DNA from 3 places in the Streptomyces sp. GB4-14 genome. Region 3 is predicted to be linked to each of the others. Evidence: riboswitches for the same ligand, from Rfam matches in the RefSeq annotation. Region 3 holds a riboswitch; each other region holds the start of a gene.
What was found. Region 3 has a riboswitch for cobalamin ahead of ELQ39_RS06850 (energy-coupling factor ABC transporter permease). Riboswitches for the same ligand answer to the same signal wherever they lie in the genome.

Region 1 (3,265 bases), 700 kb from region 3:
TCCGGAGCCGGAAGAACACGTCCTGCAGCCCCATCACGCCCAGACCCACCGGGCGCCAGCGGCTGTTGGACCGGGACGCCTCCTCGGTCGGGTAGAAGTTGATGTCGACCACGCGGTCCAGGAACGTCACGGCGGTGCGGACCGCCGCGTCCAGGCGCTCCCAGTCCATGCCGTCCGCTCCCGCGAAGGCCGCGAGGTTGACCGAGCCGAGGTTGCAGACCGCCGTCTCCCCGTCGTCGGTGACCTCCAGGATCTCCGTGCACAGGTTGGAGGAGTGGACGACGTGGCCCGGCTCGGCGGTCTGGTTGGCGGTGCGGTTGGCGGTGTCCTTGAAGGTCATCCAGCCGTTGCCGGTCTGGGCGAGGGTGCGCATCATCCGGCCGTACAGCTCGCGCGCCGGGAGCGTCCTGCGCGCCAGGCCCTTCGCCTCGGCGGCGCGGTAGGCCGCGTCGAACTCCTCGCCCCACAGGTCGACCAGCTCGGGCACGTCCACCGGGGAGAACAGCGACCACTGCGCGTCGTCGGCGACCCGGCGCATGAACTCGTCCGGCACCCAGTGCGCCAGGTTCAGGTTGTGCGTACGGCGGGCGTCCTCACCGGTGTTGTCGCGCAGTTCGAGGAACTCCTCGATGTCCGCGTGCCAGGTCTCCAGGTAGACCGCGGCCGCGCCCTTGCGCCGGCCGCCCTGGTTCACGGCGGCGACCGAGGCGTCCAGCGTCTTCAGGAACGGGACGATGCCGTTGGAGTGCCCGTTGGTGCCGCGGATCAGCGAGCCCCGGGAACGGATGCGGGAGAACGACAGGCCGATGCCGCCGGCGTGCTTCGAGAGGCGGGCGACCTGGTGGTAGCGCTCGTAGAGGGAGTCCAGCTCGTCCTTGGGGGAGTCCAGCAGGTAGCAGGACGACATCTGCGGGTGGCGGGTGCCGGAGTTGAACAGCGTGGGGGAGGAGGGCAGGTAGTCCAGCCGGCTCATCAGCCCGTACAGCGCGGCGACCTCCTCCAGCGCCCGCTCGCTCTCGTCCTCGGCGAGCCCGCAGGCGACCCGCAGCAGGAAGTGCTGGGGCGTCTCGACCACCTTGCGGGTGACCGGGTGGCGCAGCAGGTAGCGGCTGTGCAGGGTGCGCAGCCCGAAGTAGCCGAACCGGTCGTCGGCGTCCGTGTCGATCAGCGTGTCGAGCCGGGCCGCGTGCAGCCGGACGAACGCGGCGGTCCGGTCGCCGATCAGGCCCTCCCGGTGCCCTGCGGCCACCGAGCCGGTGAACGAGGTGACGCCCTGCGAGGCGGCCTCGGCACGGATGCCGAGGGTGAGGAGCCGGGCGGCGAGCCGGGAGTAGGCGGGGTCCTCGGAGATCAGCCCGGCCGCCGCCTCGGTGGCCAGGTCCCGCAGCTCAGCCTCGTCGGCGGCGGCGGACCGGCCGCGCAGCGCGGCGGCGGCAACCCGGCCGGGGTCGGCGTCGGGCAGGTCGGCGGTCAGCTGGGTCAGGGTCCGCAGCAGCGCGGCCCCGGGGCCGTCGCTCTCCTCGGTCACGCGGGTCGCTGAAGCCGGATCGGCTGGCGCGATGGTCACGTGGGGCTCTCCCTCGCTCGGCACGGGGGCCTCGAAGAGCGCAGGGGGCAGCACACGAACGCACGCGGCGTCGCGTCCACCGGCCCATTCCGCGAGGCCCGGACGTCAGGGCACCCGGACCGGAAGGGCCGGGCGCACTGTCGGCAGGTCCTCGGACTGACTCCCGTGCGCGCCCGTGGGCAGGCATGGGTACACCGTTGCGGGACAGTTCCGGATTCGCACCGGATTCCCCTGCGGCGACAGCGAGCATGAGCATACATCTTGTGTCGGGTGCCGCCGACGGACCCATATGTTGTGTCGCGGAGGAGTTAGGGTGGTGCCGCGCGGAAGAGTCGTGCCGCACCGGAGGCCGGGCGCCGGGTGGAGAGGGGCCCCGGCTGTCAGAGCGTCAGCTCGTAGACGAGCAGCATGATGTCGTCCAGCTCCGGCAGCGGGTTCCAGTCCCGCGCGGGGTTGCGCGTGAAGCCCAGCCGCTCGTACACCCGGTGCGCGGAGTGCATCGTGCGCTGCGTGGACAGCACCGTCCGCCTGCGGCCGAGTGCCCGCGCCCGGTCGGCACAGGCGCGCACCAGGGCCTCGCCGGCGCCCCGGCCGCGGTGGGCGGGGGAGACCGCCAGCATCCGTATCTCCGCCTCGCCGGGCTCCGCGAGGTCGGCCATGGGTCCGGGACCCGGCACGAAGGTGACCCCGCCCAGCAGCGCGCCGTCCGCCACGGCGACCAGCACCTCGGCGGCCGCCGCCCGCTTCGCCACGTCCCGCAGCTCGCCCAGGTAGGCGTCGGACTCCCCGAAGTCCAGCAGCCCGTCGCCGAGATAGGCCTGCGCGGTGATCTCACCGAGTTCCGCGTGCTCGCCGGCGGTCACCGGCCGGATGACGATGTCCATGCGGGGAGTCTGCCGCACGCGGACGGCAACGGGCCGCCGGTTTTCCACCGGCGGCCCGCTGCCCTGTGCTCGGCGGCGTCAGTGCGCGCTGCCCGCCGTGGCCGGCGGGAGCTCCACCTGCACGCCCGGGTCGCCGGCGTCCGCCGTGTAGTCCTGCGGCTTGGTCTCGTCCACGCCCTCCGGCGCCTTGACCGCCCGCATGACGAAGGTCAGGACGACCGTGACCAGCACGTTGATCACGAAGGCGGTGAGACCGATGTAGCCGATCTCCCCGATGCCCGGGATCTCCTTGGCGGAGCCGCCGAAGTGCTTCTGCGTCGGCGACGCCACCCCGTACGCGGCGACCGTGCCGTAGATCATGCCGACCGCCCAGCCGCCGATCAGCGCCCAGCGGTGGAACCAGCGGGTGAACAGGCCGCCCACCAGCGCCGGGAAGGTCTGCAGGATCCAGATGCCGCCCAGCAGCTGGAAGTTGATCGCGACCGTCTTGTCCATGGTCAGGACGAAGACCAGCGCGCCCACCTTCACCAGCAGGGACACGACTTTGGAGACCGCGGTCTCCTGCTTGGGCGTCGCGTCCGGCTTGATGAAGTCCTTGTAGATGTTGCGGGTGAACAGGTTCGCCGCCGCGATCGACATGATCGCCGCCGGCACCAGCGCACCGATGCCGATCGCCGCGAAGGCCACACCGGCGAACCAGTCCGGGAACATGTTCTCGAACAGCTGCGGGATGGCCAGCTGGCCGTTCTGCACCTTCACCCCGGCCGCGATCGCCATGAACCCGAGCAGTGCCAGCAGGCCCAGCATCAGCGAG
Region 2 (3,265 bases), 360 kb from region 3:
TGATGGGATGCGTGCACCCCTGAGAGATGCCCCGTATGCGGTGAGCCCACGGGTTTCCTGGTTGTCGTCCGCAGGCGAGGCCACTGCGGGAAAATGCGAGCAGCTGGGGCCCGCACCCCGAAGGACGCGGGCCCCAGCTACGGCTACGCGACAGTCAGCGTCAGGCGAGAACGATGTTCTCGGCCGTCGGGCCCTTCTGGCCCTGCGCGATGTCGAAGGTCACCTTCTGGCCCTCCAGCAGCTCACGGAAGCCCTGGGCGGCAATGTTCGAGTAGTGGGCGAACACATCAGCGCCGCCACCGTCCTGCTCGATGAAGCCGAAGCCCTTTTCCGCGTTGAACCACTTCACAGTACCAGCAGCCATGTCGTTTCTCCTTTGGGGCAGTGCATCGGGATCCGCACTGCGCGGACCCCGTGTCGCCGCGATGATCACCCCGCCGGAAAAACACCGGATAACAAAAGTGCTTCCAGCGGCACAGGCGCCGCCCGGAGGCACGTGAAGTTTTGGGAACCACAACTGCAACTGAGATCGACAGTAGCACGCCGAAGCAGCCTGTGTACGGTGAAGAATCCCACCCCACGTAATGCGGTAGAGAATCTGTCTGCCTGTCCCGTTGAAACCTCGACTCGCGGGCACAGATTTTGACCCGGCCGGAGCGCAACATTTCGGGAAGTCGGGGCGCGCCCGGGGTAAGGGCTGTTCCCGGAAGATGGTGCGGGCGGGTGTGGAGGCCAGGGTGGCTCCGGCAAGCGTCACGGCCCGTCTCCGGCGCACGCACGGAGGCGCGCGCAGGTGCGGACAGCGCGGCGTCGCCGCGGCTGGACAGCTGTTCCCGCAGGGCGGGGCCGGGCGGCACTGCCGGCGGGCTGGGCGTGCGGCCGGGGTTGTACGCCCTTTTGCCGTCGGCTCGGGGGACCGTAGGATCACTTGGTCATCGCCGCGACGGGAGACAGGAAGCCGGTGCGAATCCGGCACGGTCCCGCCACTGTGACCGGGGAGCGCCCCTCCGACATGCCACTGCGCGCCGCGCGGGAAGGCGGAGGGAACGTCGATCCGGGAGTCAGGACACTGGTCCGTCGCGGGCCCGTCCCGAGGAGCGCGGACTCCAGGAGGCTTCACGTGTCCCCTTCGTTCACCCCTGCCCGCACGCGCGGGGTCCTTCGTGGCACGGCCGCTGCCATGGCTCTTTCGTCCATGTTGCTGACCACCGGCTGTGATTCGTCCGACGCGAGCGGCGGGGACGCGAAGGCCACCGCGGCCGTGCCCGCGGGCTTCCCGGTCACCATCGCCAACTGCGGCGTCAGGACGACGTACGACAAGCCGCCGTCGCGGGCGGTCACCATCCACCAGCACCCAGCGGAACTCATGCTCGCCCTCGGTCTGAAGGACCGCATGGTCGGCACGGCCTTCCCCGACTCCGCCGTCCTGCCCGAGCTGAAGAAGGATTACGAGGCGATCCCCGAACTGGCGAAGAAGGAACCGTCGTTCGAGAGGGTCCTGGACGCCGAACCCGACTTCGTCTACGGCGGCTACGGCAGCGCCTTCGCCGAGAACGAAGGCCGCTCCCGCAAGGCGTTCGCCGACGCCGGCATCGACACCCACCTCAACCGCGAGTACTGCGGCGAGAAGCGGGTGACGATGAACGACACCTACGACGAGATCCGCACCATCGGCAAGATCTTCGGCGTGCCCGGCCGTGCGGACGAGCTGGTCGCCGCCCTGCAGGCACGGGTCGGCAAGACCGTCACCGCCGTCAAGGGCATGCCCCAGGTGTCCGTCTTCGTCTACGACAGCGGTGACAAGAGCGCCTTCACCGCGGGCGGCAAGAGCCTGGGCACCGAACTGATCCGGCTGGCAGGCGGCGAGAACGTCTTCGCCGACCTCGACGACGTCTTCGGCGACGTCTCCTGGGAGCAGGTCGTCGAGCGCAAGCCCGAGGTCATCGCCATCTACGACTACGCCGGCGCCGGTAGCGTCGAGGAGAAGAAGGAGTTCCTGCTCTCCCAGCCCGCGCTCGCCGGCGTACCCGCCGTCAGGAACAAGCGGTTCGTCGTCCTGCCGCTGACCGCCACCCTGGTCGGCATCCGCTCGGCCTACGCGGTCGAGGACCTGGCCCGCGGACTGCACCCCGAGAGCTTCCGGTGACGCAGGCCGCCACCGGCACGTCCACTGAGCGGACGGTTCACCAGTGGAAGGGCACCGGGGCAGGAACAGGCCGAACGCGGTCGGCCGTCACGCTGCCGGTCCTCGCCGCGTTGCTCGGCGTCTCCGTGACGGCGGGCCTCGCGATCGGCTCCGTGCATGTACCGCCGGGCCAGGTGTGGGGCATCGTGACGCACGCGCTGGGTGCCGACTGGCAGGAGCCGGACTGGTCACGGGCCCGGGAGACCATCGTGGTGGACGTGCGGGCGCCGCGGGTGCTGCTCGGGGCGGTCACCGGCGCCGGCCTGGCGGTGATCGGCACCGCGCTGCAGGCTCTCGTGCGCAACCCGCTCGCCGAGCCGTATCTGCTGGGCGTCTCCTCGGGGGCGTCGCTCGGCGCAGTCTCGGTGATCGTGTTCGGGGTCACCCTCTTCGGGCCGTTCTCCCTGTCGGTGGCCGCGTTCCTGGGCGCCCTGGGCGCGCTCCTGCTCGTGTACGCCACCGCCCGCACCGGCGGACGCATCACCTCGTCGCGGCTGGTGCTGTCCGGGGTGGCGATCGCGGCGGTGCTCACCGCGGTCCTCGATCTGCTGCTGCTCACCACCGACCGGGGCAACGAAACCCGCGCGGTCCTCGCCTGGACCCTCGGGGGCCTCGGCGGTGTCAACTGGGGCACGCTGTGGCTGCCGAGCACGGCCCTGCTGCTCGGTGTCGGCGTCCTCATGGCGCAGGCCCGCAATCTGAACCTGCTGCTGGCAGGCGAGGAGGCGGCGACCACGTTGGGGCTGGACGTGGCCCGCTTCCGCGCCCGGCTGTTCGTCGTGCTCTCCCTTGTCACGGGCGTGCTGGTCGCGGCGGCCGGACCGATCGGCTTCGTCGGCCTGATGATGCCCCACATCGTGCGCCTGTTCGTCGGCGGCGACCACCGCCGGGTCCTGCCGACGGCGGCACTCGGCGGAGCGGTCTTCCTCGTCTGGGCCGACATCGCCGCCCGGACGATCGCCGCACCGATGGAGATACCCGTCGGCGTCCTCACGGCCCTGTGCGGTGGCCCCTTCTTCCTGTGGCTGATGCGCCGGGACGCCCGGCGCGGCACCGATCGAGGAGTGGCATGACCGCGAG
Region 3 (3,265 bases):
CGGATCCGCTCACGACAGGGGCCTTTCCAGTACGAAGGTGAGGGCGGCCAGCGCTGCAAGAAGCGTCCCGCCGGCGGCCGTGAACCGGACGGACACCCGGGCCTCCGGCACCAGCACGCGCAGGGCGCCGTCGTAGCCGCGGCCCGCGAGTCCGGTCTGCAGCCGCGCCGCGCGGTCGAAGGACCGCACGAACGCGGTCGCCCCGAGACCGCCGAGCGAACGCCAGGTCGCCGCACGGGTGGTGTGGCCGAGCCGCGCCGCCTGTGCCCGGTGCACCCGGCGCACGGAGTCCAGCAGCAGGAAGCTCATCCGGTACGTCACCAGCGCCACGTCCACGAGCGGCGCGGGCACCCCGGCGCGCACCAGGCGGGGCAGCAGGTCCGACATCGGCGTGGTGAAGGCGAACAGCAGCACGCCCAGCGAGGCCGCCGAGGTGCGCAGCAGCAACTCCCCGGCCCTCAGTGGCCCGTCGGGGGCGGGCGACACGAGACCGCCGGGTCCGCCCACCCGCACCAGCAGGGTCAGCGCCCCGGTGACGCAGAACCCCAGCGGCACCCGGTAGGCCCGCCACAGCCGCCCGGCCGGCACGCCCGCAGGGCCGAGCAGCAGCGCCAGCGCGGTGACCAGCACCAGCGCGGCGCCCGGCCACGGGGGCAGCGAGATCGCGAGGACGGTGAGACCGAGACCGAGGACGGCCTTGTCCACGGGGTGGCGGCGGCGCCAGCGGCTGCTGTGCGCCGCCACGTCGATCGGCAGCACGGGCCTGTCAGTCCCGTCCGCCGTCGGCGCCGCCGCGCACACCCGCGTCCGCGTCCTGTGCGCCGGCCCGCTCACGGGCCCGCGCCTCGCCCTGCCGGCGCCCGCGCCGCAACCCGAAGTAGTACGCCAGGACCCCCGCGCCGAGCGCGGCCTGAAGGGCGAACAGCGCCGACTCGATCTCCCCGGACGGCGGTTCGTACAGCGGCGAGAACCACGGCTCGTAGTCCGGGTCGATCTCGGTGATCGCGGTCTCCGCCTCGCCGTCCGCCCCGGTGAACGGTTCCTCCTTGTGGTCGCCGAGCCCCAGCGCCAGCGGGATCACGGCGAGGGCGGCCACGAGCAGCAGGAGCAGGGTGTTGATCTTCGCGTTGCGGCTCACCGGGTCACCGCCTCGGCCGACTCGGCCCGCTTGCCCCCGGCCGCCGAGGTGACCAGCACCCCGAGCCGGGTCAGCTCGCCCTTGCTGGACTGCACCAGCAGGCGCATCACCAGCACCGTCAGCAACCCCTCGCTGACCGCGAGCGGGATCTGCGTGACGGCGAAGATGGAGCCGAACTTCCCCAGCGCGCCCAGGAACCCGCTGCCCGGGTCGGGGAACGCCAGCGCGAGCTGGACGCTGGTCACGCAGTACGTCGACAGGTCGGCGACGAACGCGCCGCAGAACACCGCGCCCATCAGCGGCACGTCGTACCGGCGCAGCAGCCGGTAGACGGCGTACCCGGCCCAGGGGCCGACGATCGCCATGGAGAAGACGTTGGCGCCGAGCGTGGTGAGTCCTCCGTGGGCGAGCAGCAGAGCCTGGAACAGCAGGGTGATGGTCCCGAGTACCGCCATGACCGGCGGCCGGAACAGGATCGCGCCCAGCCCGGTCCCGGTGGGGTGGGAGCAACTCCCGGTCACGGAAGGCAGTTTCAGCGCGGAAAGGACGAACGTGAACGCTCCCGACGCGCCCAGCAGCAGCGTGCTCTCGGGGTGCTCTCTGACGTCACGGATGAGCGACCGGGCTCCGTGGACGACGAACGGCGCCGACGCGACGCCCCAGGCGACCGCGTGCGCCGGAGGCAGGAAACCCTCGGCAATGTGCATGGCTCAGCAGACCCTCTCCAGCACCTCGTGGATGGTTGACGCGCCTTGGCCGGTCTCCTGGCTGACGGGTACCACCGCCCGTGCTCCGCCTTCCCGGGTCCTTGAGGACCCAGTGGCTGCCCGTGAGGGCCGGAGCCGGACTTCCCGATCACAGTGGCGAGGGCCGCACCGGTATCGCACCGATTTCCCGTCACCAAGGCGTGGTGACAGTAGTCCCCGTCGCGGCCCGGTGACAAGCGGCGGCGGGGGCGCGCGGAGGGCGCCCGGCGGCTCGGACCCCGGCGCACACCTGCGCGTTCGGGCGGCCCGGCAACCCCGGCGACTGGGGGGCCGCCGTTCTGGTCAAGGTCTTCCTGCAACTAATATGCAAGAGCTATTTTCCAGCAACAGGGATGTGAGGTTCGATGACGACCCGACGACGCATACGGGGCGCCGCCGCCGTGCTGGCGACGGCCGCGGCGGTCTCCGCCTGCTCGGCGCCGGGCTCCGGCACCGCGGACGGCGCGGCGGCCGGCGAGTCGGTGGTGATCGGCGTCTCCACCGAGCCCGACACCCTCAGCCCGCTCCTCGGCTACGGCAAGGACGGCAACTCCAAGCTGTTCGACGGCCTCCTCGCCCGCACCGCCGACATGACCCTGGAACCCGCGCTGGCCAGGGCGCTTCCGCGGATCACGGACGGCGGACGCACCTACACGTACACCCTGCGCGAGGGCGTGAAGTTCAGCGACGGCAAGCCGCTGACCGCGCGGGACGTCGTCTTCACCTACCGCACGGTCCTCGACGACGGCACCAACAACACCGCCAAGAGTGAACTCGCGGCCGTCAAGGACGTCCGGGCGGTGGGCGACGACACGGTCGTCTTCACCCTCCACCACCCCTACGCGCCGTTCGCCGCCCGCACGGTGCTGCCGATCGTCCCCGAGCACGTCGCAGGCGAGCAGGATCCCAACACCGGCCCCTTCAACACCGAGCCGGTCGGCACCGGACCGTACGTCCTCGTCGACTGGCGCAAGGGCGAGAAGCTCACCTTCAAGGCCAACCCGCACTACTGGGGCGGCGCCCCGAAGGTGAAGAAACTCACCATGGCGATCGTCGCCGACGACGACGTCCGCGCCACCCGGCTCCGCTCCGGCGACCTCGACGGCGCGGTCCTCCCGCCCAACCTCGCCGCCACCTTCAAGAGCGACGACGACAAGAAGACGTACCGGGCCACCTCCTACGACGTCCGCGTCGTCACCCTTCCCAGCGGCAACCCCGTCACCGGCGACACGGCGATCCGCCGCGCCCTCGACCTCGCCGTCGACCGGCAGGCCATGGTCGACAAGATCCTCGACGGCGCCGGCCGCCCCGCCTACGGGCCCCTGCCCGTCGACGACCCCTGGTTCGCCGAGGACACCGAGCGCTCCCGCGACCTCGCCGA

Region 1: another riboswitch for cobalamin. It lies ahead of ELQ39_RS09935 (ribonucleoside-diphosphate reductase subunit alpha); the one in region 3 lies ahead of ELQ39_RS06850 (energy-coupling factor ABC transporter permease).
Region 2: another riboswitch for cobalamin. It lies ahead of ELQ39_RS05310 (ABC transporter substrate-binding protein); the one in region 3 lies ahead of ELQ39_RS06850 (energy-coupling factor ABC transporter permease).

The regions. Positions count from the first base shown of each region.
Region 1 covers NZ_RZHO01000002.1:1,955,385-1,958,649, reverse strand. The annotation lists gene ELQ39_RS09935 (ribonucleoside-diphosphate reductase subunit alpha) at 1-1,567, opposite strand, end outside; cobalamin riboswitch at 1,693-1,863, opposite strand; gene ELQ39_RS09930 (GNAT family N-acetyltransferase) at 1,948-2,451, opposite strand; gene mctP (monocarboxylate uptake permease MctP) at 2,530-3,265, opposite strand, start outside.
Region 2 covers NZ_RZHO01000002.1:892,098-895,362, forward strand. The annotation lists gene ELQ39_RS05305 (cold-shock protein) at 161-364, opposite strand; cobalamin riboswitch at 952-1,072, shown strand; gene ELQ39_RS05310 (ABC transporter substrate-binding protein) at 1,181-2,146, shown strand; gene ELQ39_RS05315 (FecCD family ABC transporter permease) at 2,143-3,258, shown strand; gene ELQ39_RS05320 (ABC transporter ATP-binding protein) at 3,255-3,265, shown strand, end outside.
Region 3 covers NZ_RZHO01000002.1:1,254,304-1,257,568, reverse strand. The annotation lists gene ELQ39_RS06865 (ATP-binding cassette domain-containing protein) at 1-13, opposite strand, end outside; gene cbiQ (cobalt ECF transporter T component CbiQ) at 10-759, opposite strand; gene ELQ39_RS06855 (energy-coupling factor ABC transporter substrate-binding protein) at 767-1,138, opposite strand; gene ELQ39_RS06850 (energy-coupling factor ABC transporter permease) at 1,135-1,845, opposite strand; cobalamin riboswitch at 1,876-2,058, opposite strand; gene ELQ39_RS06845 (ABC transporter substrate-binding protein) at 2,250-3,265, shown strand, end outside.